3 linked regions of the Geobacter metallireducens GS-15 genome follow. The protein of the gene in region 1 interacts with the protein of each later gene in a pairwise test. Links are inferred from orthologs where the notes say so. Each region holds a gene or a part of one and is shown in the gene's direction. Other genes may lie near its edges.

What was found.
Region 2: the proteins of GMET_RS01805 (region 1) and priA interact in binary tests that used the Escherichia coli proteins (3 or more experiments, as listed by UniProt). The link is inferred for Geobacter metallireducens GS-15 from one-to-one orthologs.
Region 3: the proteins of GMET_RS01805 (region 1) and recO interact in binary tests that used the Escherichia coli proteins (3 or more experiments, as listed by UniProt). The link is inferred for Geobacter metallireducens GS-15 from one-to-one orthologs.

Annotation. Positions count from the first base shown.
Region 1 is NC_007517.1:400,420-411,270, reverse strand. Bases 3,466-6,408 are described here. They hold GMET_RS01805 (single-stranded DNA-binding protein), read left to right. Parts: upstream 3,466-4,686; coding sequence 4,687-5,130; downstream 5,131-6,408. Other genes in these bases: GMET_RS01790 (MarR family winged helix-turn-helix transcriptional regulator), read right to left, coding at 6,405-6,408; GMET_RS01795 (DUF1904 domain-containing protein), read right to left, coding at 6,005-6,337; GMET_RS01800 (SDR family oxidoreductase), read right to left, coding at 5,219-5,953; GMET_RS01810 (lysophospholipid acyltransferase family protein), read right to left, coding at 3,840-4,544; GMET_RS01815 (hypothetical protein), read right to left, coding at 3,659-3,838. Outside these bases: GMET_RS01830 (DNA translocase FtsK), read right to left, coding at 1-1,550; GMET_RS01825 (ribonuclease J), read right to left, coding at 1,553-3,229; more of GMET_RS01820, read right to left, coding at 3,236-3,465; more of GMET_RS01790, read right to left, coding at 6,409-6,869; GMET_RS01785 (MATE family efflux transporter), read left to right, coding at 7,115-8,473; GMET_RS01780 (DUF1318 domain-containing protein), read right to left, coding at 8,534-9,193; GMET_RS01775 (hypothetical protein), read right to left, coding at 9,272-10,851. UniProt on the Escherichia coli protein: Plays an important role in DNA replication, recombination and repair. Binds to ssDNA and to an array of partner proteins to recruit them to their sites of action during DNA metabolism. Acts as a sliding platform that migrates on DNA via reptation.
Region 2 is NC_007517.1:3,745,746-3,753,726, forward strand. What follows is about bases 4,962-7,981. They hold priA (replication restart helicase PriA), read left to right. Parts: upstream 4,962-5,361; coding sequence 5,362-7,602; downstream 7,603-7,981. Other genes in these bases: ttcA (tRNA 2-thiocytidine(32) synthetase TtcA), read right to left, coding at 4,962-5,223; def (peptide deformylase), read left to right, coding at 7,690-7,981. In the rest of the region: GMET_RS16695 (nickel-dependent hydrogenase large subunit), read right to left, coding at 1-419; GMET_RS16700 (hydrogenase small subunit), read right to left, coding at 400-1,539; GMET_RS16705 (ComF family protein), read right to left, coding at 1,771-2,499; GMET_RS16710 (lactate utilization protein), read right to left, coding at 2,499-3,152; GMET_RS16715 (4Fe-4S binding protein), read right to left, coding at 3,266-4,246; more of ttcA, read right to left, coding at 4,450-4,961.
Region 3 is NC_007517.1:3,328,866-3,339,771, reverse strand. Bases 4,449-7,446 are described here. They hold recO (DNA repair protein RecO), read left to right. Parts: upstream 4,449-5,579; coding sequence 5,580-6,314; downstream 6,315-7,446. Other genes in these bases: glyS (glycine--tRNA ligase subunit beta), read left to right, coding at 7,327-7,446; glyQ (glycine--tRNA ligase subunit alpha), read left to right, coding at 6,450-7,325; GMET_RS14780 (porin), read right to left, coding at 4,449-5,276. Outside these bases: GMET_RS14800 (carbon starvation CstA family protein), read left to right, coding at 1-1,578; GMET_RS14795 (dihydrofolate reductase), read left to right, coding at 1,575-2,060; GMET_RS14790 (HAD-IA family hydrolase), read left to right, coding at 2,057-3,193; GMET_RS14785 (tetratricopeptide repeat protein), read left to right, coding at 3,511-3,954; more of GMET_RS14780, read right to left, coding at 4,014-4,448; more of glyS, read left to right, coding at 7,447-9,387; ppdK (pyruvate, phosphate dikinase), read left to right, coding at 9,528-10,906. UniProt on the Escherichia coli protein: Involved in DNA repair and RecF pathway recombination.

The DNA of each region.
Region 1 (10,851 bases):
AGCACAACGGTCCCCTGGGCCTTGAGCTCCTCGGCCTCCTTCTCCTCCTTTTCGAGGCACTGGTTGTAGGAGCCGATGTTCCGCACCCCCTTGTCGGCCATGAGGCGGTAGCGACGCCCCATCTCCTCCACGGCCCACTTCAGCGCCAGGGATGCCTTCTTGGGGTTGGTGACAACGGGAAGAAGCAGGTGCGGGATCCCCTCGTAGATGGAAAGTTCCAGCATCTTCGGGTCCACCATGATGACCCGCACGTCCTTGGGGGTAGCGGTATAGAGGAGCGACAGGATCATGGTGTTGATGGATACGGACTTTCCCGATCCGGTGGCGCCGGCCACCAGGAGGTGGGGCATTTTGGCCAGATCGGTCACGACCGGGGCGCCGGCGATGTCTTTGCCGAGAGCGAGCGGCAGCTTCATCTTGCTGCCGTGGAACTCCTCGCCGTTGAAAATCTCCTTAAGAAAGACCGTCTCCCGCTCCCGGTTCGGGATCTCGATCCCCACCACCCCCTTGCCGGGAATGGGGGCCACGATCCGGATCGACATGGACTGGAGCGCCATGGAGAGGTCGTCGGAGAGGGAGGCTATGCGACTCACCTTGATGCCGGGGCCCGGGGCGAACTCGAACATGGTGATCACCGGGCCGGGGCAGATCTCCACCACCTCGCCGTCGATGCCGAAATCCTTGAACTTCTTCTCCAGAAGCCGGGCGTTCATGGTGAGGATGTCGCGGTCGAGGCGCTTCTCGGTCTGGGGAGGGGTATCGAGGAGCGAGAGCGGCGGAGTGCGGTGGTCCCCCTCCGCCTTGATGAAGTCGAAGGCCTCCTGGAGTGGGGCGATCTTGGCCTTTTCCTTCTTCTCCTCTTTTTTCTGGACCGGCGGCGGAGGGGGAACCGCCACGTGGACCGGCTTGATTTCCGGTGATTTTTTCTTCTCGGCCTTCTCCCCCGTATCGAGGAGCTGGCGGTTCAGCTCCTGCCGCTCCCGACGTCGGGCCCAGCGCTCCTTCAGGTTCGCGAACCACCAGTCGGCGAAGAGGACGAAGGAGAAGCGGGACAGGACCATGGCCGAAGCGGCCAGGAGGGGGAGGATGATAAGGATGGCTCCGGGGATGCCGAAGTAGGTCTTGAGGAACGTTGCCGTCTTAGTCCCAACGGCACCGCCGGTGAGGACTTTTTGACCAAGAAAGACCGTGTCGGGCTTAAAAAATCCGAACAACGACGACAATGAGATCAACAGCGTAATAAAGGCAAACGCTTTATAATTTTTCCAACGCAACTCCTTAAAGCGGAGAAGTTTGTACGAAAGATACAGCAGACCCGTTGGGACAGCATAAGAGGCAAGCCCAACGATCTGGATGAGAAGGTCGGAAAGCTCCGCTCCCAATCTGCCGCCGAAATTGTGAACCCCTGTTTCGGAATTGTACGTATTTGACGAGGGGTCGCCGGCATTGAACGACACAAGGGCAATGAGGATGAAGAGCCCCAGCGCGCCGAGGGCCATCCCCTGGATCTCCTTCTTCAGTTTTTCTTTCTTGTCGATCTGTTCGTCCATTCCTACATCTCTATAATCAGCGGCAGGATCACTGGCCGCCGCTCAATGGTCTTGTTGAAGAAACGTCTCAGGATGCGCCGCACTTCCTGCTTCACCTCGTTCCAGTCCTTGAGGACTTCCGGCGACATCCCGGCCAGGAGGTCCAGGACTATCTTCTTCGTTTCATCCAGGTACTCCTGGCTCTCGTCCTCGAAAACGAACCCGCGGGAGACGATGTCGGGACCATAGAGAATCTCGCCCGTCTGGGGGTTGATGGAGATGATGACCACCACCATTCCGTCCTCGGAGAGGTGCTTGCGGTCCTTGAGGACCACCGCCCCCACGTCGCCGATCCCCTTGCCGTCGATGAATACCCGGCCGTTCGCGACGCTGCCGGCCACCTCGGCCGCTCCGTCGGCGAAGCGGATCACTGCACCGTTCTCAACCACGAGGCAGCGCTCCTCCGGGACCCCCACCCGCTGGGCCAGCCGGGAATGCTTCACCAGGTGCCGGTACTCGCCATGGACCGGCACGAAAAATTTGGGCCGCACCAGGTTGATCATCAACTTCAGCTCCTCCCGGGAGGCATGGCCCGACACGTGCACCTCGGACACCTTCTCGTGAAAGACCTCGGCCCCCCGGCGGTAAAGGTGGTTGATGAGGTCGGAGATGGTCTTCTCGTTCCCGGGGATGAAGCGGGAGGAGAGGATCACCGTGTCCCCCTTCTCCAGCTTGATCTGCTTGTGGTCGTCCATGGCGATGCGGGTCAGGGCGCTCATGGGCTCTCCCTGGGAACCGGTAGTGATCATGCAGACCTGCTCCGGCGGCAGGCGCGGCATCTCCCGAAGGTCGATCAGCACATCGTCGGGGATACGCAGGTACCCCAGCTGCCGGGCAATGGCCACGTTGGCGATCATGGAGCGGCCGTTCAGGAGCACCTTGCGACCGCAGCGGGCCGCGGACTCCACCGCCTGCTGCACCCGGTGGATGTTGCTGGAGAAAGCCGCCACGATGATCCGCCCCGGACAGCGGGGAAATATCTCGTCAAAGGCCTCCCCCACCAGCCGCTCCGACAGGGTGTACCCCTGCCGTTCCACGTTGGTGGAGTCGGAGAAGAGCGCCAGGACCCCCTCGGAGCCGTAGCGGGCAAAGGAGGCCAGGTCAGTCAGCTCGCCATCAACAGGGGTCTGGTCGATCTTGAAGTCGCCGGTGTGGATCACCACCCCCTCGGGGGTGCGGATCGCCAGGGCGCAGCCGTCAACAATGGAGTGGGAGACCCGGATGAACTCCACCTTGAAGGGGCCGACGGTTACCGACTCCCGAGGCTTCACCACGCTCAGGTCCGTGGAGCTGTCGAGGTCGAACTCCTTCAGTTTCTCCCGCACGAAGCCGAGAGTGAGGGCTGTGCCGAAAATGGGAACGGGAAGCTCGGGAAGGACGTAGGGAAGGGCGCCGATGTGGTCTTCATGGCCATGGGTCAGGAAGATCCCCCGCACCCGGTCGGCCCGCTCACGCAGGTAGGTGATGTCGGGGATGACGATATCGATGCCGAGCATGTGGGGCTCGGGGAACATGAGTCCGCAGTCGGCCACGATGATGTCGTCGCCGTACTCGTAGACCATCATGTTGAGGCCGATCTCCCCCACCCCCCCCAGGGGGATGACGCGCAGGCCGGCGGGTTGGTTCTGATCAGTTTCCATGGCACCCTACCTCGGGGCGGGAGGGGGGTACCCCTGCCGTCCGAGAATCTCCGCGATCTTCCGATCGCACCCCTCGATCCACTCCTCCCCCGGCTGCGCGAGCCACCGGGCCGCGTAGAAGGAGCTCCGGAGCGACCGGTAGGCAATGAGGGCCCGCTCCAGGTCGCCGGCCCGCTCGAATTCGCCCCCCATATCCCAGAGGCGCCGGGCCGAGTTCTCCACCAGGGAGCTCCCCGGGGTATACATGTGGATTGCAGCCTCGTACCCGGAAATGGCGGCCAGGTAATCACGGGCCGCCAGGGCAGCTTCTCCCCGCTGGAACTGGGTCCGCTGCCGCCACCAGGTATTACCCCCGATGAGGAGGAGGGAAATGACGGCGATCACCGTCACGTTGGCAATGATGTTCTTGGTCCGTTCGATCACTGGTTCCTATCCGAAAAATCCCGGCACAACGGCAAGAAGAGCCCCCACCAACACGGCAACCAGCCCGCAGAGTGCGGCAACGGCCGCCAGAACATCCCACGGTTTTGCCAACCGGTGGGCCGCCGGCAGTCCCCAGGCCATGGCCGCGCCCCCTATGGCGATGAGTGCGAGGGAAAGAAGTTGCATCCTAACGTTCCAACCCGGCCTGGATGGAGTCCCGCACCCGGTCCATGAGGGGCTGCCCCTTGAGGGCTTTGCTGCCGGAGGTGGGGATCGGCGCACCGAACCGGACCGAGATCTCCGCGCCGCGGACAAGGTTGCAGGTATTGCGGGGGTTCACCCGCATGCTGCCGTTGATGGTGAAGGGGACGATCGGCACTCCCGCCCGCTCCGCCAGGATGAAGCCCCCCTTCTTGAAGGGGAGGAGCGAACCGTCGACGGTCCGGGTCCCCTCGGGGAAGACGATGACGCTGGCCCCGGCCCTGATCCTCTTTGCCGCGGCGTCAAGGCTCCGCAGGGCCTTGCGGCCGTCACTCCGGTCCACGGGAATGTAGCCGGCCCGCCGCATGGCGGACCCGAACAGCGGAATGCGGAAAAGCTCCTCCTTGGCCAGCCACGAAAACCGGCGCGGGACGGCCCGGGAAAGGACGAGGATATCGAAGTTCCCCTGGTGGTTCCCCATGAAAATCACCGGTTCCCCTGCCGGCACCTGCTCCGCGCCGCTCACCCTCAGACGGACCCCGGCCAGTATGAGGCCGGCGCGGCTCCAGGCAAGGGCGCACCGGTGGGCCAATCCCCCCCGGGAATCGACGAGTCCGCCGAGCATGGCAAGCACGCTGAAAAAGGCGGTGAGCGGCACAAAAAAGAGCAGATAAATCAAACCGTTAAGCATTCACGACTCCGGGTGTAAATCCGGTTAACCTTACGACTTTTTCCATCCTTCGTCAAACCAAATATAGCTTGCCAGAATCCCCCCAATTCCTATACACTGCAGCGGTTTTCGGCATACATCAACGCCCCGAAGGAGGGCTCCCATGGCAAGTCTCAACAAGGTAATGCTCATCGGCAATCTCGGCAAGGACCCCGAAGTCCGCTACACCCCGGGCGGTACGGCGGTGGCCAGCTTCTCCCTCGCCACCAGCGAGAAGTTCAAGAACAGGAACGGCGAGTTCGAGGAGAAGACCGAGTGGCACAACGTGGTCCTCTGGGGGCGCCAGGCGGAGATCGCCGGCGAGTACCTGGCAAAGGGGCGGACCGTCTTCATCGAGGGGCGGCTCCAGACCCGCAAGTGGCAGGACAAGGAAGGCCGCGACCGCTGGTCCACCGAGGTGGTGGGGGAGCGGATGCAGATGCTCGGCGGCAAGGGCGAAGGGGGCGGCGGGCGCTCCGGCGGACGCGGCGGCCAGGAAGGCGGCTTCGGCGGCGGCCCGGCCTACGACGAACCTGCCTTCAACCCGGATGACGATATTCCGTTTTAACCCCGGTAGCCTGAAACCTTGAACGCATGAAAGCCGCAGTTCACCGAAACTGCGGCTTTCATGCGTTCAGGAGGATAGTCCAGGATTATCAGCCGGCCATGGCCCCGAAATCCCTCTCCACCTGACGGGGGTCCTTTTCAAGCATGGCATGGACATGCTGCGACATGGGATCGGGGAAGATGTACTCGTCCCCCTTCTCCACCCCTGCCAGAATGGCGGCGGCAACCTGCTCCGTTGTCGCTTTGGGCATCTCCTGCCCCGCCGTCATCTTCGTGTCCACCGGGCCGGGATAGACGCCGATCACCCGGATTGCCCCGGGTGCCAGTTCGGCACGGAGCCCCTGCAACAGGGAGTGCCCCGCGGCCTTGGATGCGCAATAGGTCCCGTTGACGGGGAGGTTGACCAAGCCGATGATGGAACAGACGTTCACGATGGCCCCGCCGCCGCGAGAAGCCAGCACCGGCGCGAAGGCCCGGCACATGGCCAAGGTGCCGAAGTAGTTGACCTCCATCTCCAGCCGGGCGTCCTCAAGGGTGGTGGGGCTCATGAACCCCGTGCAGCGGTTGACGCCGGCGTTGTTGATGATCAGGTCCACGTCCCGGCACTGCTCCGCCGTGCCAGCCACGCTGGCGGCTTGGGTCACGTCAAGGCGGAGCGCGACGACCCTGTCGTCACCACCGTGGGCCAAATCAGCCACGGCGTCGATACTCCGGGCAGCGGCGTAGACCTTGGCAACTCCCTTGTCCAGCAATGTCCTGACCAGGGCGCCGCCGATGCCGCCGTTGGCACCGGTAACCAAAACGGTTTTACCTTTGAGATCCATAATGACTCCTTTCGCGGTGAGCAGTGAAAATGCCTCCACGGCATGCTTTCATCAGGGAAGCCAGCTGACGTTATTGAGCGGGATCCCTTCCTTGTAGTAGAGGGAGGGGGAGAGAAGGACAAAGAAGATATGCACATCGTCGTAGCCGTACCGGCCCAGGATGCCGGCGAGGGTTGCCGCGATGGCATCATGTTTTTTCTGGTCCCGCGGAAAAATGAATATCTCCAGCGAGCGGGGGGTGGCCGTTATCTGCACGATGTTCAGCAGCTCGATCTTGACCACTTCCGGCGGGACGACCGCCACGCGGGAGAACTCCTCCACGACCAGGGGACCGAGCTTCCGCAGAAAGCCCTCGTCGAATCCCTTGAATCTCAGATAGGGCATGATGCTCCCCTGAAGTCCCGCCACGGCGCGAGGCGCGGCCACAGGATCGGCAGGACTGCGCGACGCATCATCTCTTTCCCCTCCGCCGGGCCTCGTTCACGGTGGATTCAAGCCGTTCGATGAATTCCGCCACCCGGGCAATCTCGTCGTCGCTGAAGGGGCTGAGGAGATCGTTTTCCAGGGCCGTCACCGTTTCCTGGATCCGAGCCACAATCACGCGGCCCTCGGGAGTCAGGTTGAGCAGCTTCGCCCGGCGGTCCGTGACATCTTCTAAACGCTCTATCAGCCCTTTGGCGATAAGGGTATCGAGGAGACGGACGAGTGAGGGCCCCTCGATGCCGATCGACGCTGCCAAATCCTTCTGCCGAGTCCCATCACCGAGGAGATGGAGGTGAAGGAGGGGACGCCAGGTGGCGTCGGTCAAGCCGGCAAACTGGAAGTCAGTATCCAGGACCTGGCGCCAGTGCCGTGTCAGGAGACCGAGCCGATAAAAGAGGTTGCTGCGACCAATTTTTTCGTCAGACAGGTTCATGCAATATAAATAGCATACTATTTATTTGTTCACAATTTATTTTCCTGCTGGTACACTCTGCACTCCGCGTCAACTATGTTGGGACAACCAGCCCGGGTCCCGCGCAAAAAGCGCTTGCAAATCACGGGGGGGAACCGCATAGTTTCCAGGCGAAAGCATGACGTTCACGGAAAGGGACAATGATCTGATGACATGGGCCGGAAGACGGGAACGCCGTGACCGACAGGGGGGTTAGGGGATACGGGATGACGGGAAGAGGATTTACGACACGACACTTCAGGGAGCGGAAAAAGCGGATCTCCATCCGCCGCAATGTCATGAACCTGTCGCTTCCGGTCCTCCTCTCGTCCCTCTTCCAGCGTCTCGTGGCCATCGTCGACATCTTCCTCGTGGGGGGGCTCGGCGCAGCGGCCATCGCGGCCACGGGGCTCGGCCAGCTCCTCGTCTTCGTGACCATGACGGTCTTCTGGGGGCTTGCCACTGGCACCACGGTGGTGATCGCTCACCTCTGGGGAGCGGGACAGCGCCGGGAAGCCCGCCGGGCCGCCTTTGCCGCCTGCCTCGCCTGTGCCGCCATGACGGCGGCGGCCTCGACCTTGGGGTGGTTCTTCAGCGGCGATCTGGCCGCCTTTCTCGGCGCGAAGGATGACGTCCTCCACCTGGCCGCCGGCTATACCCGGCTGGTCTTTCTCTATCTGGCCTTCACCACGGGGCTCAACATCCTCTCGGCCATCATGCACGGCACCGGCAACACCCGGACCCCCATGACCGCCATTCTCCTTGTGAATGTCCTCCACGTGCTCATGGCCTGGCCCCTCATCTACGGCAAGCTGGGTCTCCCCGCCATGGGGGTGACCGGCGCGGCCATCGCCATCAACGCCTCCGAGGCCATCGGCTTTTTCTACCTCCTGATCCAGGCCATGAGACTCCGCTATATCCGGGTGGGGCGCCCCGACACGGGGCTCTTCCAGCGCATCTGGCGGGTGGGGTGGCCCGTGGCCCTGGAGCGGGTCGCCCAGCAGGGAGGGCAGCTCTTCTACTCGAAATTCATCATCAGCTACGGCACCGCCGCCTACGCGGCGCACCAGATCGGGCTCTCCATCGAGTCCCTCTCCTTCATGCCCGGGGCCGGCATGGGGATCGCCGCGGCCACCCTCATGGGGCAGGCCCTCGGAGCAAAAAAATACCGCCGGGCGCGGATCAGCCACCGTGAGGCGCTGCGTCTGGCGGTCATGGTGATGGGGACCATGGCGGCCGTCTTCCTGACGCTGCCCGGGCCCCTCATCGGACTCTTCACCCATGACCCGGCGGTCATCGAGAAGGGAATCGTCTTCCTGCGGCTGGTGGCCTTCGCCCAGGTCCCCCTGGCCCTCTCCTTCGTCTACGCCGGGAGCCTGCGGGGGACCGGCGACACCTTCTACGTCTTCCTGGTGACCCTCGGCACCATGTGGGGGGTGCGGGTCTTCCTCTCATGGGTGGCGGCCGACTGGCTCCACCTCTCCCTCTACGCCGTCTGGGGGGTCTTCGTCATCGACTGGTACGCGAGGGCCGTCGCCTTCTGGTGGCGGTACCGGCAGCGGGACCTCCACGCGGTAGTCATCTGACACAGAAAAGGCGGGGATATCGTCCCCGCCCCTCCTCGTCCGACGCATGTCGATCTCTTCCTATTTCTGGACCCATCTCCCGTTAGCCAGCTGTGTCCACCACCCCGGCTTTGCCGCCTCCCTCTTGGCATCGGCATAGGTGGCAGCCGCCTTGGGGAGCACCTGGCCGATGGTCGCTTTGGACTCGGGCTGCTTGTTGAGCTTCAGGATCGCCCGCGCCATGGCAGTGATGACCGTCTTGCGGTTCGCCACCTCCGCCTTGACCAGGGCCTCGTCCTGGGGCGTGGCCTTCCCCTTGTCGCGGATCGTCACGAGCCCCTGGTTGGTCTCTCCAACCACCCCCTGGTCCCGCAGGAGGTCCAGCTGCGGAAGCCGCGCCTTCATCTCGTCATAGGCCTTCAGCACCTCGGGCATGCCGGAAATCTCGATGGCCAGTTGATCCGCATAGTTATCGGCGGCAAAGGCCTCCCCAACCAAGGCAAAGGAGGAGAACCCCTTCAGGAGTTTGCTCTGGGGCCCAGGCGCCGGTTTTTCTTCGGCTGGCTTCTGCCCGTCCGGGGCTGGCTTCTCTTCCCCCGGCTTCAGGAGCATCTCGTCAAGGGATTTGTAGGCCTCCTTCACCGCCTTTTCGGGAAAATAGACATTGACGGTGATGATGGCGCAGGCGGCAAGCATGCCGAAGAGTCCTGCCAGCAGGGCTTTCATGATGGTTCGTTTCATGGATTCCTCCTCGTTTCGCAAGGTACTGCCGGTACTATAGCACATCTGCCCGGAGATGGGAGCGCAAGAGCGTGTTCCTCAGTCACGCCACTGGAAGTCGGTCTGGACAGGGGGCTCGGCCGCGGGGGCCTCGTCACCCCGCGAGACCGCCTTCCCCCTGGTCGCCGCCTCTTTCAAGGCGCTGAAGAGGTGGTCAATGGCGATCCGGTTCTGAACCGGCGCCACGGTGACACTCAGATCCCGCATTCCCAGCAGGTTCGTATGGGAAATGTCCAGGGTCGTGAAGGTAAGATAGCCCTCCTCCAGGTAGGCACTCACCTCGCCGCGGTCGAACGGGCGATCGTCCCGGAAGAAGAAGCCTTTCAGCTTCTTGCCGGCGAGCCGCTGGAGAAACTCCTTGGAGAGGAGCATCTTCTCTCCCTTCGTATTCCGCACCCAGAGATCGGTAATGCCGTCGAGCCCTGCTATCCCTTTTCCCGCGCCCTTGAGGCTCGCGATTCCGTCCAGGCGGCCCGAGACATACCCCTTGATTTTCGGAATGGCATCGCAGAAACGCCGCAGGCTCAGGTCGTACACCAGGATATCGCAGCCGTAGGCAAGCCCCCCCTTCATGGCAACGAACCCCCTGCCGAGCACCTCCCCTCCCGAAAGGCCCGAACGCAGGGAGGTCAGCTCCACGACACCATTGGCGCTCCGCAGGAATGCCGTCGTCTCTCCCAGTTCCAGGGGGCCGAAACGGAGTTTGCCGACCGTCAGGGTCCGATCAGCCGTCGGCGTCTGTCGGAACTGCTCCAGAAGTCGCGTAAAATTCTCCTTGGTGAATCCCACTTCGTCCCGGGCTCGCCGGTACGTGCCAGGAGAGGACTCAAGGGAGAAGGGAACGGTGCCGTGCACGCCGCTCACCAGGAGCTTCTGGGACGGGACGTCGAGGCTCACCCCGTCGAAGGTGAGAGTACCGTCAACGCCCCCCCCCTTCCCTTTCAGCACGGCGGTCCCCTCGGCTGCCACGCTCCCCGCGACGGTCGCCTCCTGGATGAAGCGGGGAAGTGCGTTCACTACCGGATCAATGAGGCGGTCAAGGGGAGTTGCGGGAAGGGAGAAGGTAAGACGCCCGGCCCGCTGGGGCGAGAGAACCCGCTCCATCTCCCCCTGCAGCCGAAGGGTGGCCCCCTCTCCGAAGGTGGCGGAACTCTCCTGCAGCACGACCCGCTCCCCCTCCACCCGCCCGGCGATACGTGCTCCCCCGCCCGAGAGAAGGCGCTTCCCCCCCTCCCCTGCCAGGGCGACGCCGTCAGCACGGAGATCGATCCGGGCCGACAACCCGCCGGCGCGGGCAAATGAACCGGCGACCGTCCCGGACACCAAACCATCGGCCGGGACTACCGGCTGCTTTCCGGGAAGAAGCGTCCTCGCGAGCGCCAGCTTTCCGTCCTTAACCCCCAGAGAAAAGGATGCGCCCGTTGCAGGCGAGCGGGGATCGAAGGATGCCTGACCGCTCATGGTTCCGTCCAGGAGCTTCCCGCCAAGGTCTACCTCCCCTGCACTCCGCGACAGGGTGAACCGAAGCGACGGCGCCCCCACCGGGGCTCCCCGGAGGGCTAGCCGTTCGGCGAAAACGGCTCCCCCCCCCTCGAACCAGCGGCCCTTGGGATCGGCAT
Region 2 (7,981 bases), 3.3 Mb from region 1 along the record:
GGCCAGTCGGAAAGGGAGGCAGCCAAGGCTGCGGTCTTTGTGGGGTCGGCCTTGAGAGCTGAGACCACGTCCACCCAGTCGAGGGCGTGGAGGTGGTAGAAGTGGATCACGTGGTCCTGCACCACCTGGATGCCGATGATGAGGTTCCTGATCAACTCCGCGTTCAGGGGGACGCGGATGTTCAGGGCGTTCTCCACGGCCCGGATGGAGGCTATGGAGTGGACCGTGGTGCAGACGCCGCAGAAGCGCTGGGTGAAGTACCAGGCGTCCCGGGGATCGCGCCCTTTGAGGATCTTCTCGATCCCCCGGAACATGGTGCTGGAGCTCCAGGCATCGGTTATCTGGCCCCCGTTCACCTCGGCCTGGATACGGAGGTGCCCCTCTATTCTCGTAATCGGGTCAACGACGATCCTGGCCATGGTCTACCCCTCCTTCCCCGTCGGATTCATCTCCCTTGCGCAGCGCGCTCACCACGCCGTGGATGCCGAAGACCGCCGCCGTGGCCGCAGCGACGCCAAGGCCGATCTTGTCGGCCGTGGCCTCGATCCCGAAACCGGGAACGCTGGGAAGCCGCCGGTAGAAGGGGGTCATGGTGTCCCAGAAGTGGGGCTCGGAGCAGCCGGCACAGCCGTGGCCTGATCCCACTGGCCAGCTCGTCTTCTCGTTGTAGCGCTGGGTCGGGCAGTTGTGGAAGGTTTCGGGCCCCTTGCACCCCATCTTGTAGAGGCAGTGGCCGGCACGGTGGGCCTGGTCGCCCCATTGCTCCACGTACTGGCCGGCGTCGAAGTGGGGGCGGCGTTCGCAGTTGTCGTGAATCCGCTTGCCGTAGGCGAAAAGGGGGCGTCCCTTGCTGTCGGTGGCCGGGAGCTTGCCGAAGGTGAGGATATGGACCACGGTGGCCACCAGATTGTCGGTGTTGACGGGGCAGCCGGGAAGGTTGATGACCGTGGCGCCGGGGACCGCGTCCTTGACCCCCACGGCGCCGGTGGGGTTGGGGGATGCAGCCGGGATGCCGCCGTAGGAGGCGCAGGTGCCGACGGTGATGGTGGCCATGGCGCCGCCGCAGACCTCCCGGGCGATATCCACGGCCGATCTCCCGCCGACGCAGCAGTAGACGCCGTTGTCCTTCATGGGGATCGCCCCCTCGACGACGGCGATGTACTTGCCACTTCGCTCTTTCAGGGTCTTCAGCCGCGCCTCCTCGGCCTGGTGGCCGGCGGCGGCCATGATGGTCTCGGCATAATCAATGGAGAGGACGTCGAGGACGATCTCACCCACCGTGGGGTTAGCGGCCCGCAGGAGCGCCTCGGTGTCGCCGGTGCAACTCTGGAATTCGAGCCAGATCACCGACGGCCGACTGTCGCTCTCCAGCGCCTCGGCAATGCGTGGCGCCAGGGAGACCGGCAGGGCCAAGGCCGCCGACATGGCGGTGCAGAACTTCAGGAAGTCGCGCCGGGATACCCCCCGCTCCTCCCAGGGCCCCGACGTGCCGGAACAATGCTGCTTCATCTCGTCATGCTCATCACCATTCTTCGCCATGGACATTCCTCCCCGGACAGAATACAGCGTGACATCACCACAACGAACGGCAGACTGCCTACATCGACTTTATAACGATATTCTCTTATGTCAAATCGCTCCAACCACCATATTTGTCAAGTTAGTTTTATATAATACTCCGCAATCCAAGTAGGTTTATGCGAAGACCATTCGCGATACTATAACGATATTTCCTTAACTGCGGACATGCCTCTTCTTGCGGCCGTCGATCTAGCGCCCCGGCGGAGCCAGCGCAACCGTGATGACGAATACAGCCGAGGCGCCGGCATCCTTGAGCACCCGGGCGCACTCCGCCACTGTGCTACCGGTGGTGACAACGTCATCCATGAGGAGGACACGCCTTCCCGCGATGCCGGCGGGACCGGAAACGGCGAAGGCCCCCCGGACGTTGGCCCGGCGCTCCCGGGCGGAAAGGGTCACCTGGGCAACGGTGGGACGGACACGACGGAGGGTGTGCCGCAGGAGCGGCAGGCGCCACTCGCGGGACAGGACGGCACCCACGAGAACCGCCTGGTTGAACCCCCGCTCCCGCAGACGCGAACGGTGGAGAGGGACGGGAATGATTACATCGGGGGCGACGGATTGGACAAAGGGGGTGAGATGCCGAATGGCAAGGAGGGCCAGGGGGCGGCGCAGGTGGACCTTGTGGCCGTACTTGTGACGGTGGATCAACTCCTGGAGAGGGCCGTCGAAGAGGAGCGCCCCCCGGACCCCGTCGAAGGGAGGCGGGGTGAGCATACAGGAACCGCAAAGGTGGTCGATCCCCCCCTCGGTCCGGTGAGGTACGCCGCAGACCGGGCAGAGGGGGGAGGTGATGGGGGTCATGGCCCCAAGGCAGGCATCGCAGAGATGGAGCGGGCCGGCCCCGGGCACCGGCGCCTTGCACAGGTGGCAGAGGGGCGGGAAGAGGACGTCGAGAAACGCCCGGAGGAGTTCCACTAGAACCCCATCTCCTCGTTCACCACCAGCACCCGCAGGTCGGTGAGGCGGGGCTTGCGGTCGATGACTGTGGTGATGCGGCAGATCCGGTCGGGGGAGTTGCAGTCGGAGCAGAAGCCGGTTGTGCCGCAGGGGGTCTTGTAGTTGAGACGCCGGGCATTGGGAGGAGAGGCCCACTCCTTGATCCGGTCGATGGCCTCCTGGACGCCTCCGTCCACAATCTTGTTCCGGCCAGCCACGACGATCACCTTCCTGGGCCCGAAGAACATGGAGCCGACCCGGTTGCCGGTGGCGTCGATGTTCACGAGCCACCCGGAGAGGGTAAGGGCGTTGGTGCCAGCAAGGAAGAGGTCGCAGGTGAGTTGGCGCCGCATGATGGTCACCCGCTCCTCCAGGGAGAGCCCCGGCGCCCCGTGAATGAGGAGTTCCTTTCCCATCTCCCGGATTCGTTCGATCACCTTCAGGTCGTCAACCGACATGGAGCCGCCAAAGCCGACGCTTTCCGCCTCGGCCGCCTCGGCCACGATGTATTCGAGGGCCTCCTGACCGGTGCCGCAGTAGACGGCGGTAAAGCCGTTCTTTTCCAGGGACGCCACCGCCTTGCGGCATTTCTGCTCATGGGTCCAGTCAACGAGTTCGGTCGTGAGTGACATGGGTAATACTCCTTTCTTGTCAATGAGCGAAGTAGCGAGATAGCAAGTAGTGAAGTAGTAAAATCTCAGTTCTTGACTAGCTCGCTCCCTCGCTATTTCGCAATCTCGCTTAGTTACCGCAGCCCCAGAAGCCGCATGTACTCGGCATAGGGAATCCGGGATTTCCAGTTCTCCGTGGCGCGCCCCACCAGCGATCCGCCCGCAACAATGAGCACCACGAGGGCGGCAAAGAGGATGGCGTTCACCGCCACCTTCCGGCCGGCCAGCTTCATCTCCAGGGCCCCCATGGCCCGGCAGTGGCTCACGCAGCGCCAGCAGCCGACGCACTCCTCGGACATGACCCGCTCCTTGCTCATCACCGGGATGTAGGAGGGGCAGACCTGGGTGCAGACCCCGCAGGAGACGCAGGTCTTTTTCTCCCGGGTCACCTTCACCGGCGAGAGGACCGACACAAGCCCCAACAGCGCCCCGTAGGGGCAGAGGTAGCGGCAGAAGGGATTCCGCACCGGGAGCGACAGGACCAGAAGCACCGCGATCACCGCGAGGGGGATGCCCGACAGGTGCAGGAAGAAGTCCAGGAGCCGCACGTCGGCCACCGCGTTGTAGTCGGAATGGATGAAGGCCGTGGCCGCCTCCGGCGTCATGGCCCAAAGGATGGAGTAGAGGAAGAAGAGGAGGAGCAGGTACTTGATCCCCCGTAGCGCCACGTCCAGCCACCGGGGGGGGCGGATATTGCGTTTAAAGAGCACGAATCCCCGCTTCCAGAAAAGCTCCGACAGGGTCCCCACCGGGCAGATCCAGGAGCAGAAGGAGCGCTTGAGCAGCAGCGACACTGCCACCACGGTGACGAAGATCACCACCGACGCCGGATGGATCGGATTGATGACGCCGCTCTCGACCCAGTCCTTCACCCCCAGGAGCCCGGCGATGGGGAGGAACCCCTCGACCCCGTCGGCCCGGGGAACGAAGGGGGCAGCCCCGCCGGTGCGAAAGTGGCTCACGAAGAGGAAAAGCCTGACGCCCAGATAGACCATGAAGAGGAGAAATCCCCACTGGATGGCAATCCTGAGGGGCTGCACGTAGCGCTTGCTCACGCCGTTGCTCCTTGAGACATATTGTGTCGCATGACTGCGGTATCCTGTCACCATCGAACCAAAGGAGGATACCATGGAACCCATCGTTGTCTTCGGCGTCGGCCTCGTGGCCTGGGGCGCCTATATCTGCATCATGGACATGATCCGGGACCGGGCACCGGCCCGCAGCGCCAAGCGGGAGACGGCCCGGGCAAAGGCTGTCGTCAGGGGACCTCGCAGACCCGCTGCAGCTCCCGGTCGAGGAGGTGCCGCGGCTGCACGTTGGCCAATGCCCGCAGAAGGCTCCGCTTGACAGCGGGATTCTCCCGCTCCAACTCCTTCAGAAGCTCCTTCATCCGCTTGCGCTGGATGTCAGCCTTGCCGCAGACCGGGCAGCAGCAGCAGACCACGGGAAAGCTGTTCTCCCGGGCAAAGGGGATGATCTCCCGCTCCTCAACGTAGACCAGGGGACGGATCACCGTGGTCGCGCCGTTGTCGGCCAGCATCCGCGGCGCCATGGCCTTGAGGGTCCCCACGAAGAACTGGTTGAGGAGGAGGGTCTCCACGAAGTCGTCCAGATGGTGCCCCAGGGCCAGCTTGTTGCAGCCGTGCTGCTGAGCCAGGGTGTAGAGGACGCCCCGCTTGAGCCGGGCGCAGATGGAACAGTAGGAGGAGCCGGGGCGCCGCTTTTCCTTGATGATGTCGTAGTGGGTGGTGGCCTCCACGTGGTGGCTGAAGCCATGCTCCTTGAGATGGGCAGCGATGACGTCGCTGCGGAAGCCGGGGTACCCAGAGTCGATGGTAAACGCCACCAGATCATACTTCACCGGCGCCCGGCGCCGGAGCGCCTCCAGGATATGGAGGAGAGTGTAGGAATCCTTCCCCCCCGAGACCGCCACCGCAATCCGGTCCCCTTCCTCGATGAGGTTGAAGTCGGCGACGGCCCGGCCGACCCCGTTCTTTATTTTCCGATACCGCTTTTCGTCCACAAACTCCACGGATTCCTTCTCCTTCCACAATTCGACTACGGTACCCCACCGGTCTTGCCCAAGTCAAGACAGTGTGCCCCTCCCTTTCCCTTGTTCCCCCGGGACCGTCCTGCTATTATTCCCGTAACGCCATCAGCATCGGATCCCATGAACCATTCCACGACGGACATCATTGAGGTTGCCATCCCGCTCCCCCTTGACACCACCTTCCACTACCGGGTGCCGGAAGGGCTTATGCCGCGCATCGCCCCGGGAAAGCGGGTCCTGGTCCCCTTCGGCCGGCGGAAGGTGACCGGCTATATCCTCGGCTTCGCGACCGGCGAGGAACGGGAACTGCGGGAGGTGGCAGACGTCCTGGATGACGCTCCCCTCTTCACGCCTCGGGAACTGGAGATCTACCGCTGGGCCGCTGCCTACTACCTCCATCCCCTGGGGGAGGTGATCAAGGCGGCTCTTCCTGCCGGAATCAATGTCCAGAGCCGGCGGGGCACCTCCACCGACGGCGATGCCATGACCGGGGGAAGGAGAGTGCTGACGGAGACCGTCTACCACCCCGCAACACCCCCTCCGGCTGTGGAGGTGCCGCGGGGAAAAGCATCCTCCATCCTCTCCCATATCCAGCAGGAAGGGAAAGCCACGGCGGCGGAACTGCGCGGTATTTTTGCCGACTGCGCCCCCCAGCTACGCCGGCTCCGGGAGCTTGGCCTCGTGGTGACGGAGGAGCGAGAGGTCTACCGGGACCCGTTCCGGGAGGAGTCCGTCACCCCCGACGCCCCCCTTCCCCTGAACCCTGGTCAAACCGAGGCCCGAGACCGCATCGTCGCAGCCATCGATACGGGGCGTTTTGCCCCCTTCCTCCTCCACGGCGTCACCGGCAGCGGCAAGACCGAGGTCTATCTCCAGACCATCGCCCACCTCCTGGATGCCGGACGGACCGCCCTGGTCCTCGTTCCGGAAATCGCCCTCACCCCCCAGCTCGTGAACCGCTTCCGGCGCCGGTTCCGGTGCGGCATCGCGGTGCTCCACAGCGGCCTCTCCGACGGGGAGCGCTACGACGAGTGGCGACGGATCAGGCGAGGTGAAGTGGCCATCGTCATCGGTGCCCGTTCGGCCATCTTTGCCCCCCTGGAGCGGATCGGCATGATCGTGGTGGATGAGGAGCACGAGTCCTCTTACAAGCAGTCGGAGGGGTTCCGTTACAACGCACGGGACCTGGCCCTCGTACGGGGAAAGATGGAGAAAGCCTCAGTGGTCCTTGGGTCCGCCACCCCCCAGGTTACCACGTGGCATGCCGCCGTGACCGGGAAGCTCACCCTCCTCTCCCTTCCCGAACGGGTGAATGGCCTTCCGGTCCCCCATGCCGAGATTATCGATGCCCGGGGGAAAAAAGCCGATGCAATACTCCCGCTGCTGGCCGATGCCACGGCCGCCAACCTGGCCAACGGCGGGCAGACTTTGGTCTTTCTGAACCGCCGCGGCTTTGCCACCTGGCTCACCTGCGAGGAGTGCGGCCACGTGCTCCGCTGCCCCAACTGCGCCGTCACCCTCACCTATCACCAGCGCAAGAACCGCCACGTCTGCCACTACTGCGACTACGCCATCCCGGCCCCTTCTGTCTGCCCCGACTGCGGAAGCACCCGGGTCACGCACCTCGGCCTTGGCACCGAACAGGTGGAAGAACTTGTGCGGGAACGCTTTCCCGAAGCCCGGGTCGACCGGATGGACCGGGACACAACGCGGGGGAGAGGGGGCCACGCACGGATTTTGCGCAAGGTGGCCGAGCGGAAGACCGACATCCTCATTGGCACCCAGATGGTTGCCAAAGGGCACGACTTCCCCGGCATCACCCTCGTGGGGATCGTGTCGGTGGAGTCAACTCTCAACATCCCCGACTACCGGAGCGCCGAACGGACCTATCAGCTGATGACACAGCTCATGGGGCGGGCCGGACGGGGCGAGGATGCGGGGAGGGTCATCATCCAGACCCTCAATCCCGACCACTATGCTCTCATCCACGCCGGAACCGCATCCATGGAGGAGTTTTACACGACTGAGCTTGCCTTTCGTCAGGAAACCGGCTATCCACCATTCGTTCACCTGGGGGCCATCTACCTGACCGGCACTGCTGCATCAGCCGTGGAACAGGAGAGCAGGCGCCTTGCCGGACAGATCCGCACCCTGCGCCGTGAAGCGGGTGGACATGTCGAGATACTCGGCCCCTCCCCCGCCCCCCTGCTGAAGCTGCGGGGGAGGTACCGGTGGCAGTTCCTACTCAAGGCACCGGTACGTTCGGCGCTCCACCGCCTCCTTGCCCGTCTGCGGAGAACCTATACCCCTCCTTCCGGCATACGGATCCTGATCGATGTTGACCCGGTGGATCTCATGTGACTTCGCCGTCCCGTCAGGAAGGGTTTGATTTTTTCGCCCTATCTCTCTATATTCATACGAATAACTATCGTTGAAGGTGCATGAACCATGGTGCGTACAATTCTTACTTATCCCAACCCGATCCTCAAAAAGAAGGCGGTGCCGGTTGCGGTCATCAACGACGCGACCCGTGAACTGGTCCGCGACATGGCCGAAACCATGTATGACGCCCAGGGGGTCGGCCTGGCCGCCCCGCAGATCGGCGTAAGCCAGCGGGTCATCGTCATTGATGTCTCTCAGCGCGAAGAAAGGCCGGAGCTGATTGTCTGCATCAACCCGGTGTTCGTCCATACCGAAGGGGAATCATACGAGGAAGAGGGTTGCCTCTCTGTCCCCAAGT
Region 3 (10,906 bases), 2.9 Mb from region 1 along the record:
TGGCTTCTGGTGGGGGCCGTCATGGTGGGGGCGGTGCACGACATGGTGATCCTGGCGGCGTCGGTGCGGCGCAACGGCCGCTCCCTGGCTAGGATCGCCAAGGATGAGATCGGGCCGGTGGGGGGGCTGGCGGCCTCTCTCGCCATCCTCTTCATCCTGATCGTGGCCTTGGCTGGGCTGGGGCTCGCGGTGGTGAACTCCCTGGCCAAGAGCCCCTGGGGGACCTTTACCATTTTCCTTACCATCCCCATCGCCCTCTTCATGGGGCTCTACCTCTACAAGATCCGCCCCGGCCGGGTGGGGGAGGTGAGCGCCATCGGCTTTGTGCTTTTGCTGGCGGCGGTCTTCAGCGGCCACTTCATCCCCGGCTCTCCCCTGGAGCCCATCTTCAGTCTCGGGAAGGGGGGGCTGACCCTGGCCATGGCCGCCTACGGCCTCATCGCCTCCATCCTTCCGGTCTGGATGCTCCTCTGCCCCCGGGACTACCTCTCTACCTACATGAAGATCGGCACGGTGATCCTCCTGGCCTTCGGGGTCGTCTTCATGGCCCCCACCATCCAGATGCCGGCAATGACCCGGTTCGTGGCCGGCGGTGGGCCGGTGATCCCCGGCAAGCTCTTCCCCTTTATGTTCATCACCATCGCCTGCGGGGCGGTCTCCGGGTTCCATTCCCTCATCTCCTCGGGGACCACGCCGAAGATGATCATGAGCGAGCGGGAGATCCCCATGATCGGGTATGGCGCCATGCTGGCCGAGGGATTCGTGTCGGTCATGGCCCTGGTGGCGGCCACGATCCTCATCCCGGGGGACTACTTCGCCATCAATACGAAGCTCTCCTTCGACGCCATCGCGGCCCTGGGCTTCCCGGTGGAACGGGTGCGTGAGCTGTCGGCCATGGTGGGGACCGACGTGGCCGGCCGCCCCGGCGGCGCCGTCTCCCTTGCCGTGGGTATGGCCTCCATCCTGTCGTCCCTCCCCGGCATGAAGGGGCTCATGCCCTACTGGTACAACTTCGCCCTCATGTTCGAGGCCCTCTTCATCCTCACCACCGTCGACACCGGCACCCGGGTGGCGCGGTTTCTCCTCCAGGAGCTGGGGAGCCGGGCTTTCCCCCGCCTGGGCCAGCAGAACTGGCTCCCCGGCATCATCATCACCAGCTTTCTCGTGGTGGCCGCCTGGTCGTACCTGATCTGGTCCGGCAACGTCTCCACCATCTGGCCCATGTTCGGGGTATCGAATCAGCTCCTGGCGGCCATCGCCCTGGGGATCGGCACCACGATCCTCATCAAGAGCGGCAAGGCGCGCTATGCCTGGACCACGGTCCTCCCCATGGTGTTCATGTACGCCACCACCTTCACCGCCGCGTGGAAGCTGACCGGCAGCTTCCTCGGCAAGGCCGCCGCAGCTGCCACGGCTGCCGAGGCCTTCACCTTGAGGATGAACGCCGGCCTGGTGGTGTTGATGGCCATCCTGGCGGTGGTGACTCTGCTCGACATGCTCCTCAAGTGGCGCGGCTACCTCTCCGAGCGGAGACCCATCACCACGAGCGAGGTGCTGGAGTTCGAGGAGCCGGCATGATCGTCACCATCATTGCGGCCATGGCCGGGAACCGGGTCATCGGGAAGGAGGGCGCCATGCCGTGGCACCTCCCCGACGATCTCGCCCGCTTCAAGGCCATCACCATGGGGCATCCGGTCGTCATGGGGCGAAAGACCTTCGAATCCATCGGTCGTCCCCTGCCGGGGCGGCTGAATATCGTCCTCACCCGGCAGGCGGGGTATGCCCCCTCAGGGGTGACCGTTGCCCGGACCCTTGCCGAGGCCTTGATCCTTGCGGGGACCGCCGGAGAAGTCTTCATCTGCGGCGGCGGTGAGGTCTACCGGGAGGCGTTGCCGCTGGCCGACCGCATCCACCTCACCGTTATTCACCGTGCTTACGGAGGGGACACCACCTTTCCCGAGCTTCCCGCCGATTTCGAGGAAACGTGCCGGGAGCATGGGGAGGGGAAGCCGCCTCACTCCTTCATCACCTTCGAGCGGCGGAGGGGGTCGACGCCATGACCGAACGCCGCTTTTCCGTCTTTCTCGTACCTGCATCCGATGACCGCCGCTGGGCCCAGGGGGTGATCGCCGAGCTTGCCGCCCGCTACGACACACCTCCCTTCGAGCCCCACGTGACGGTCTACGGCGGTTCCTGCGTCGATGATGGGGAGCTGGAGCCGGTACGCCAGGTTCTTGCCGAGGCCGCGGCAGAGGGAGGGCCCATTACCCTGCGGGTGTCAGGGCTTGGCGTGACCGAGGAATATTTCAAGACCCTCTTTGTTTCCTTCGAAGAGGAACCCCGCCTGCGCCGGCTCCACGAGGGGGTGAAAGGGGCGGTGGCCCGGGATTCGGGGTACGTGCTCATGCCGCACCTCTCGCTCCTCTACGCCGACATGCCCCTGGCGGAAAAGGAGATGGCGGCCCGCACCGTCGCCCTGGACCGGGAGGAGATCCGTTTCGACGAGGTGAAGATCGTGACCCCGGACTCGATCACCGGCTGGAGCGATGTCAGACGGTGGCAGACCCTCTTCCGGGTGCGGCTCGGGGAGCCGGTAATCCGGGCGGTCCTCTTCGACTACGGCGGGGTGCTGGCCGAAGAGGGGTTCCGGGAAGGGCTCTTCGAGATCGCCCGCCGCCAGGGGCTCGACCCCATCGCGGTGCATGGTGCCGGCATGGAGGCAGTCTACGGGAGCGGCTATGTCCTCGGGAAGGGGAGCGAGACCGCGTTCTGGCGCCGGATGCGGGAACAGGCCGGCCTGCGGGGGAGCGCCCGGGAGTTGTCGGCCCTCATCCTCGACCGCTTCGTCCTCCGCCCCGGGATGCTGGAGCTCGTCCGGGCCCTGCGGGCGAAGGGGTACATCACCGCCATCGTCAGCGACCAGACCGATTGGCTCGAATGGCTCGACCGGCGCGACGGCTTTTTCCGGGAGTTCGACCGGGTCTTCAACAGCTACCGGCTCGGCAAGGGGAAGCGGGATCCGTCCCTCTTCGACGACGTGGCCCGGGAGCTCGGCATCGAACCTCGGCAGGCCCTCTTCGTGGACGACATGCTCGCCAACGTGGTGCGGGCCGAAAGCCGGGGGGTGCGGGGGATCGTGTTCGAGGACGAAGCGCGGTTCCGGCGGGAACTCAGGCGGTACGTGGAGGTATGACATGCGTGCGATGATCTTCGACGGGCCGGAGAGTGCCCCTTCACCTCACTGAAGTGCCGGTACCCGACCGGGGGACGGGGGGGCTGGTGGTGGGGCCGTGGTTTGTATCTGTAGGACTTTTTTGTTGCCAAATAGCTGAGCAGTTGTCGCAATTTGTTAATGCTTAGTAGTGATAATGGATTTATTTTTTAGCTAGTTGTAATGATTTTGAGGCGTTTGGCGGGTTGGGAGATATCGTTATATCGCTGGCTTGAATCTTGAATTAGGCAGGTTGAATCAAGTTCTGTCAGGGTTGCAACGGAACCGCGAGGCGCATCATGGAAACGTCACGTGTTGAAGAATGGTTTGAGCGGGGGGTAGAGGCCCTGGGGCATGACCAGGTCTATCTGGCGCGGAGCTGTTTCGAGCACGTTGCTCGGGTGAATCAGCATCCCGCCGCCAGTTCGTACCTTGCCCTTTGTCAGGCGAAAACCCGCGGGAAGTTCAGCGACGCCATTGCGCTGGCCCGGGAGTCCATTGCCCGTGAGCCCCACAATCCGCTCCTCTATCAGAACCTTGGCCGCATCTATCAGTTGGCCGGCATGAGGATGGATGCGGTGGAGGTCCTGCGCGAGGGGGTACGGCGCGGGGCCGGGGAGGAGGCCGTTGCCGAACTGAACCGGATCGGCACCCGGAAGCAGCCGCCCTTCCGACGGCTCCATCGCAATCATCCCCTCAACAAGTATGTGGGGAAGCTCCTGGCGCGGCTCAGGCTGCGGTAGACGGGGAGAATAAGCAAAGGGCGTCCGGATGGCCGGGCGCCCTTTGCTTTTTAGGTCTGCTAGAAGACAAAACCGAGGGTTACCTGGAATTTGTCGTTGTCCAGCGGTTTCTCGCCCCCGCTGCGGTGATCGTCGTAAATCTGGTAGTCGGCCTTGATGGCGACGGTGGGAACGGGCTTGAAGGAGAAACCGAAATTGGTGTAATTCCGGTCGTATTTGCCGCTTGCCTTGGTGGGGTCGGCGATGCTCCCCTGCTGGGTGTCGAATTCCGAGTAACGGGCAAAGGCGACCAGGTCGGCCTCGGCGAGTTTTCCGGTTTTCAGGGCGGCGGGCATCAGGTGGTAGGCCCCCTCGACCCAGTAGCCCGACATCCGGTGGCCGATGTCGCTTGCCAGGAGCCCCGGTTTGTCCTGGATTACCTGGACGTATTCACCGGCGATCTCGAAGTCGCTGATGCGGTACTTGCCGTCAAAGGCCAGAATAGTGGTGTAGGCGTTGTCCGACCCCTTGGGCGCCGAGTTGGCCGTGTAGAAGGAGAAGTTGGTGTAGAGGTTGGTGACGGGGCGCAATTCGAGTCGGCCCGTAAGCGCCTTTCCCCGGTTGTTGTCTTTGTTCATGTCCTGGCGGCCATCGCGCAGGCCGTTTTTGGCGGAAAATTCCTTGCCGTCAAGACCGTTCATGACGAGGAGCTGGTAATCGGCCCGGTCCCCCAGGGAGCCGTGGATGCCGATTCCCATCTCCCTCCAGGTGGAGGGGATCAGGTACTTGTCCAGGTCGGGCCGTTCGGAGGAGTTGAAGTTGGTGGGCTCATGGTAGAGGTTGATGGCCCCCACCGGCACGAGCATGATCCCTGCCTTTACGTTGAGGGGGCGGAACAGTTTGAAGTCGAGAAACGCCTGCTCGACGACCACTTCCCCGGAGAGTTCGTCGCCTTTTACTTCATCGTTGACCCCGCTATGCTCCCACTCAAGCTCCGCGTTGAGGGTGATCCAGTCGGCCAGATCAGAGTTGACGTAGAGGACGAAGCGGTGCGGGTCGAAGGTATTCCCCCCCTTGCCGTTGCCGTTGTCGCTCTTCATGATGTAGTCGAGCTCGCCGTAGCCGCCGATCCGTGTCCGGTCCCAGACAGTTTTCAGGTACCCCTCACCCTGAGGGGCGGGCGCTGCCGCCGGTTTTTGGGCCTTTTCCGCCTGGAGCGCCTTGATCTGGCCGCTCAGATCATCGAGCTGGTGTTGCAGTTCGTCCACCGTGGCCGCGCTTGCCAGGGTGGCGGCAGCGAGCAGGAACGATGCGGTTGTGGGAATGATGAAGCGTTTCTTCATGGTGCGATTCCTCCTGTGATGGTGTGCATGGTGAAAAGCTCCGCCGTTCGGCGAAGGACTTCCACCAGATGAAATGCAAGAAATTGAAATTCATATTCATGCAGGTGACGCACTGCCCCCTGTACGGGTACGGCTGATGGATTTGCAAAAAAAGCCCGACTCGACGCAGGTTATGCTTAAAAATGAAAGTCTTTTTCAAGTATCATGGTCCGACCGGCCCGGTCAAGAGGGGAGAGTATTATTTCCGTCCAATGTTGTGGCTGCCGTTGACGGAGGGCGCAATCCGGTGCTACCTTGTGCGCCATGGAATCGACCCGCACCGAAGCCATCGTTCTCGCCGCCATGGACTACCGGGAGAGCGACCGCATCGTCACCCTCTTCACGCTTCAGTACGGAAAGGTGCGGGGGGTGGCAAAGGGGGCCAAGCGGAGCGCCCGCCGCTTCGGCCCGGCCCTGGAGCCCTTCGCCCGCATCGGCGTGGAGCTGGTGGTGCGGGAAGGGCTCTCCTCGCTCCGGGGGGCCGATATCGTCACCCTCTATCCCGGCATCCGGCGTGACCTCCGCGCCATCGGCCTCGCCGGCTACGCCGTGGAGCTCGTGGACCGCTACCTTCCCGACGGGGCGCCGAGCCCCCGGCTCTTCCGGCTTCTGTCCTCCTATCTGGAGCGGCTCGACCAGGGGGAACCGCTGCCGTCGGACCGCCGCTTCTTCGAGGCCAACTTCCTCAATATCCTCGGCTACCGGATATCTCTGGACCATTGCGCCTCCTGCGGCGTGGAGCTTCCGGCAACTGCCGAGCGGCGCACCGGAGCATCGGGGATGATCCTCTGTGCCAATTGCGGTCGGTACGGCGCATCGGTCGGGCCGGAAGCCGCGGCGCTCCTGGGCCGATGCATCGCCACGGGGCGGTTCGGGGCTGTGCTCTTCTCCCCTCAGTCCCTGCGGGAGGCCGGTACCCTCCTGGACGGCGCCATTGCCGCCCACCTCACCCGTCCCCTCAACTCTCTCGCCTTTCTGAAACAGATTGAACCCGATTAATCCTTGACACGACCCGCCGGACAATGTAATCTTTCCGACTCTAATTGCCCGTAACTTGGACTGTTTTTAAGTTTCATCAAACACTGTTTATAACGGGTAAAGAACTCTCATTTTTCTGCCGACGGAGGAGCCGTTTTGACCTTTCAAGACCTGATTCTCTCCCTCCAGGGGTACTGGGCCAAACAGGGGTGCGTGATACAGCAGCCCTATGACACCGAAAAGGGTGCCGGTACCTTCAACCCTGCCACTTTCCTCCGCGTCCTGGGCCCTGAGCCCTGGAACGTTGCCTATGTGGAGCCCTCACGCCGTCCCACCGACGGCCGCTACGGCGAGAACCCCAACCGGCTCCAGCACTACTACCAGTTCCAGGTCATCATGAAGCCGTCCCCCCTGAACATCCTGGACCTCTACCTGGATTCACTGCGGGCCTTCGGCATTGATCCCCAGAAGCACGATATCCGCTTCGTTGAGGATGACTGGGAGTCCCCGACCCTGGGGGCCTGGGGCCTTGGCTGGGAAGTCTGGCTCGACGGCATGGAGATCACCCAGTTCACCTACTTCCAGCAGGCCGGCGGCATCGACCTGAAGCCGGTCTCCTCGGAGATTACCTACGGTTGCGAGCGGATCGCCATGTATCTGCAGGGAGTGGACAATGTTTACGACCTGGAGTGGATCAAGGGAGTCAGCTACGGCGACATCCACCACCGGAGCGAGGTGGAGTTCTCCACCTACAACTTCGAGGAAGCGGACGTGGCGATGCTCCTCCAGCTCTTCACCATGTACGAGAAGGAGTGCGTCCGGCTGGTGGAACGGGGACTCGTGCTTCCGGCCTACGATTTTGTCATGAAGTGCTCCCATACCTTCAACCTCCTGGACGCCCGGGGCGCCATCTCGGTCACCGAGCGGGCCTCTTACATCGGCCGGGTGCGAAACGTGGCGCGCCTCTGTGCCGAAGGGTATCTGAAACTGCGCGAAAGCCTCGGCTTCCCGCTCCTGAAAGGAGGCCGCTAGCATGAAAGAGTTGTTCCTTGAGATAGGCACCGAAGAGATCCCGGCGGGCTTCATCCCGAAGGCCATGGCCGATATGGAGGCCCTGCTGGCGAAGGAGCTTGAGAATGCCCGCATCTCCTTCGACGACATCCGGACCCTCGGCACCCCCCGTCGCCTGGCCCTGACGGTGAAGGGTCTTCCGACGGTCCAGCCCGATGCGGAGATCACTGCCATGGGGCCGGCCAGGAACGTAGCCTTCGACGCCGAAGGAAAACCCACCAGGGCTGCCGAAGGGTTTGCCCGGGGGCAGGGGGTGGACGTGGCGTCCCTCACCCTCGTCGCCACTGAAAAGGGTGAGTACGTGGCCGCCGTCCGCAAGGAGAGCGGTCGCCCCGTGCCGGAGCTCCTGGCCGAGATCCTGCCGCGGCTTGTTGCGAATATCCCTTTCCGCAAGTCCATGCGCTGGGGTGCTCTCGACGTCCGCTTCGCCCGCCCCATCCACTGGATCGTGGCCCTCTTTGACGGCGTCGTGGTTCCCTTCACCTTCGGGAACATCGAAAGCGGCACCATTTCCCGGGGGCACCGCTTCATGGCCAACCAGCCCTTCCCGGTGCGGGACTTTGCCCACTATCTGGAGGAGTGCGAGCGCCACTTCGTCATTCCCGACCCGGAACGGAGACAGGAGATCATCCGGCGGGAGATCCACCGGGTTGCCAAGGCCGCCGGCGGGCATCTTCTCCCCGACGAGGGGCTTCTGGAGGAGGTCTCCTTCCTCTGCGAGTACCCGAGCGCGGTTCACGGCACCTTTTCCGCCGAGTTCCTGAAGGTTCCCCGGGAGGTTCTCATCACCTCCATGCGGAGCCACCAGCGTTACTTCTCCATTGTCGACGACGCCGGTAAGCTCATGCCCGGTTTCATCACCATCAACAACACCCTCACCGAGGATCCCACCGTGGTGGTCAAGGGGAACGAGCGGGTGCTCAGGGCCCGGCTCTCCGATGCCCGTTTCTTCTTCGAGGAGGACCAGAAGGTCAAGCTGGAGACCCGGGTGGAGTCCCTGAAGAACGTGGTCTACCAGCAAAAGCTCGGCACCTCCTTTGAAAAGATGGAGCGGTTCCGTGCCTTGGCCGAGGGACTTGCCGACCTCCTGAACCCGGCGGTGAAAGTGAAGGTTTCCCAGGCCGCGTTCCTCTGCAAGGCGGATCTCGTCTCCGGCATGGTGGGTGAGTTCCCCGAGGTGCAGGGGATCATGGGGCGCGAGTACGCCCTCATCGAGGGGGAGGACGCCGAGGTGGCCGCGGCCATCGCCGAGCACTACCTCCCGACCCAGGCGGGGGGCGAGCTGCCGGCGTCGGACATTGGCGCCTTCGTCTCCATGGCCGACAAGCTGGACACCATCTGCGGCTGCTTCGGCGTGGGGCTCATCCCCACCGGTTCCGCCGACCCCTACGCCCTGCGCCGCTCGGCCCTGGGGATCATCAATATCATTCTCGACAAGGGGTACCGCCTCTCCCTGGAGGAGCAGGTGGACAAGGCCCTTGGCCTTCTGGCCGCCAAGCTCACCCGGCCGGCCGTTGACGTGAAGGCCGACGTTCTGGAGTTCTTCCGGGGCCGGTTCGTGAACCTGATGGCCGACCGCCATGCCTCCGACGCGGTGGATGCCGCCGTGGCCGCCGGCTGCGCCGATCTCGTGGATGCCGCCGCCCGGATCGCGGCCCTTTCGGAGTTCAGGTCGCACCCCGACTTCGAGCCTCTGGCCGTGGCCTTCAAGCGGGTCGGCAACATCGTGAAGGAAGGGGTGGACGCCCCTGTGGATACGGCTCTCTTCCAGGACGCCGCCGAGGGGCTCCTCAACGATGCCGTCCAGGGGGTTGCCGTATCGGTGCGCGAAAAGATCGCAACCGGAGCCTATCTGGAAGCCCTCACGGAGATCGCCGCCCTGCGGGGACCCGTCGACACCTTCTTCGACAAGGTCATGGTCATGGCCGAGGACGAACGGGTCCGGACCAACCGTCTGGCGCTCCTGACCGGGATCGCCCGGATGCTCGGCGCCATCGCCGACTTCGCCAAGATAGCCGCCTAGCCCACGCTAGGCGGCTTTTTTTATGTTTTAGTCCGGCTGAATCTCTGTTGAGTTACGCTTAATCACATTTAATGCAGCTGAAGGGTTTTGACTTTCAGTAAACGGCGGTGTCACCGTCACAACCACAGAGGAGGAGTGCAATGGCTGAAAAGTATGTCTATTTCTTCGGGAACGGCAAGGCAGAGGGCAAAGCCGACATGAAGAACCTGCTGGGGGGCAAGGGGGCCAACCTGGCGGAGATGACCGCGATCGGACTGCCGGTTCCCCCCGGCTTCACCATCACCACCGAGGTCTGCACCTACTACTACGCCAACAATAAGAGCTATCCGTCGGTCCTGGCCGCCCAGGTGGCCGAGAACCTGAAAAGTGTAGAGGCCATCATGGGGCGTACCTTCGGTGACCCGAAGAATCCCCTTCTGGTTTCGGTCCGTTCAGGCGCCCGGGCCTCCATGCCGGGGATGATGGATACGATCCTCAACCTGGGACTAAACGACGAGACAGTGCAGGGGATCATCGTCCAGAGCGGTGACGAGCGCTTTGCCTACGACGCCTACCGCCGTTTCGTCCAGATGTACTCCGACGTGGTCATGGGGATGGACAAGGAGGCTCTGGAGCACCTGCTGGAGGAGAAGAAGGCGGCGAAGGGGGTTCACCTGGACACCGACCTCACCGCCGCCGACTGGAAGGAGCTGGTGGGGGCCTTCAAGGCCAAGATCAGGGAGACCCTCGGCACCGCGTTCCCGGAGAATCCCCAGGAGCAGCTCTGGGGGGCCGTGGGCGCCGTGTTCGGCTCGTGGATGAACCAGCGGGCCATCACCTACCGCCGCCTCAACGGCATCCCCGCCGACTGGGGGACCGCCGTCAACGTCCAGTCCATGGTCTACGGCAACATGGGGAACGACTGCGCCACCGGCGTCGCCTTCACCCGGGACCCATCCACCGGCGAGAACTACTTCTACGGCGAGTACCTGGTGAACGCCCAGGGCGAGGACGTGGTTGCCGGCATTCGGACCCCCCAGCCCATCAACCGCGCCAACAGCAAGGACGCGACTCTCCCCTCCATGGAAGAGGTGCTTCCCGAGTGCTACCAGCAGCTGGTCCAGATCCGCGGCATCCTGGAGAAGCATTACAGGGACATGCAGGACATCGAGTTCACCATCGAGAAGGGGAAGCTCTTCATGCTCCAGACCCGCAACGGTAAGCGGACCGCCAAGGCGGCCATCAAGGTTGCCGTGGACATGGTGAAGGAGGGGCTCATCGACGAGAAGACCGCCGTGCTGCGGGTCTCTCCCTCCCAGCTGGATCAGCTCCTCCACCCCTCCCTCGATCCCAAGGCTCCCAGGACGATTATCGCCAAGGGGCTTCCCGCATCGCCGGGGGCGGCATCGGGCGAGGTGGTCTTCACCGCCGACGAGGCCGAGGCCGCCGGTCGCCTGGGGCTCAAGGTCATCCTCGTTCGGATCGAGACCTCTCCGGAAGATATCCACGGCATGCATGCGGCCCAGGGGATCCTCACCGC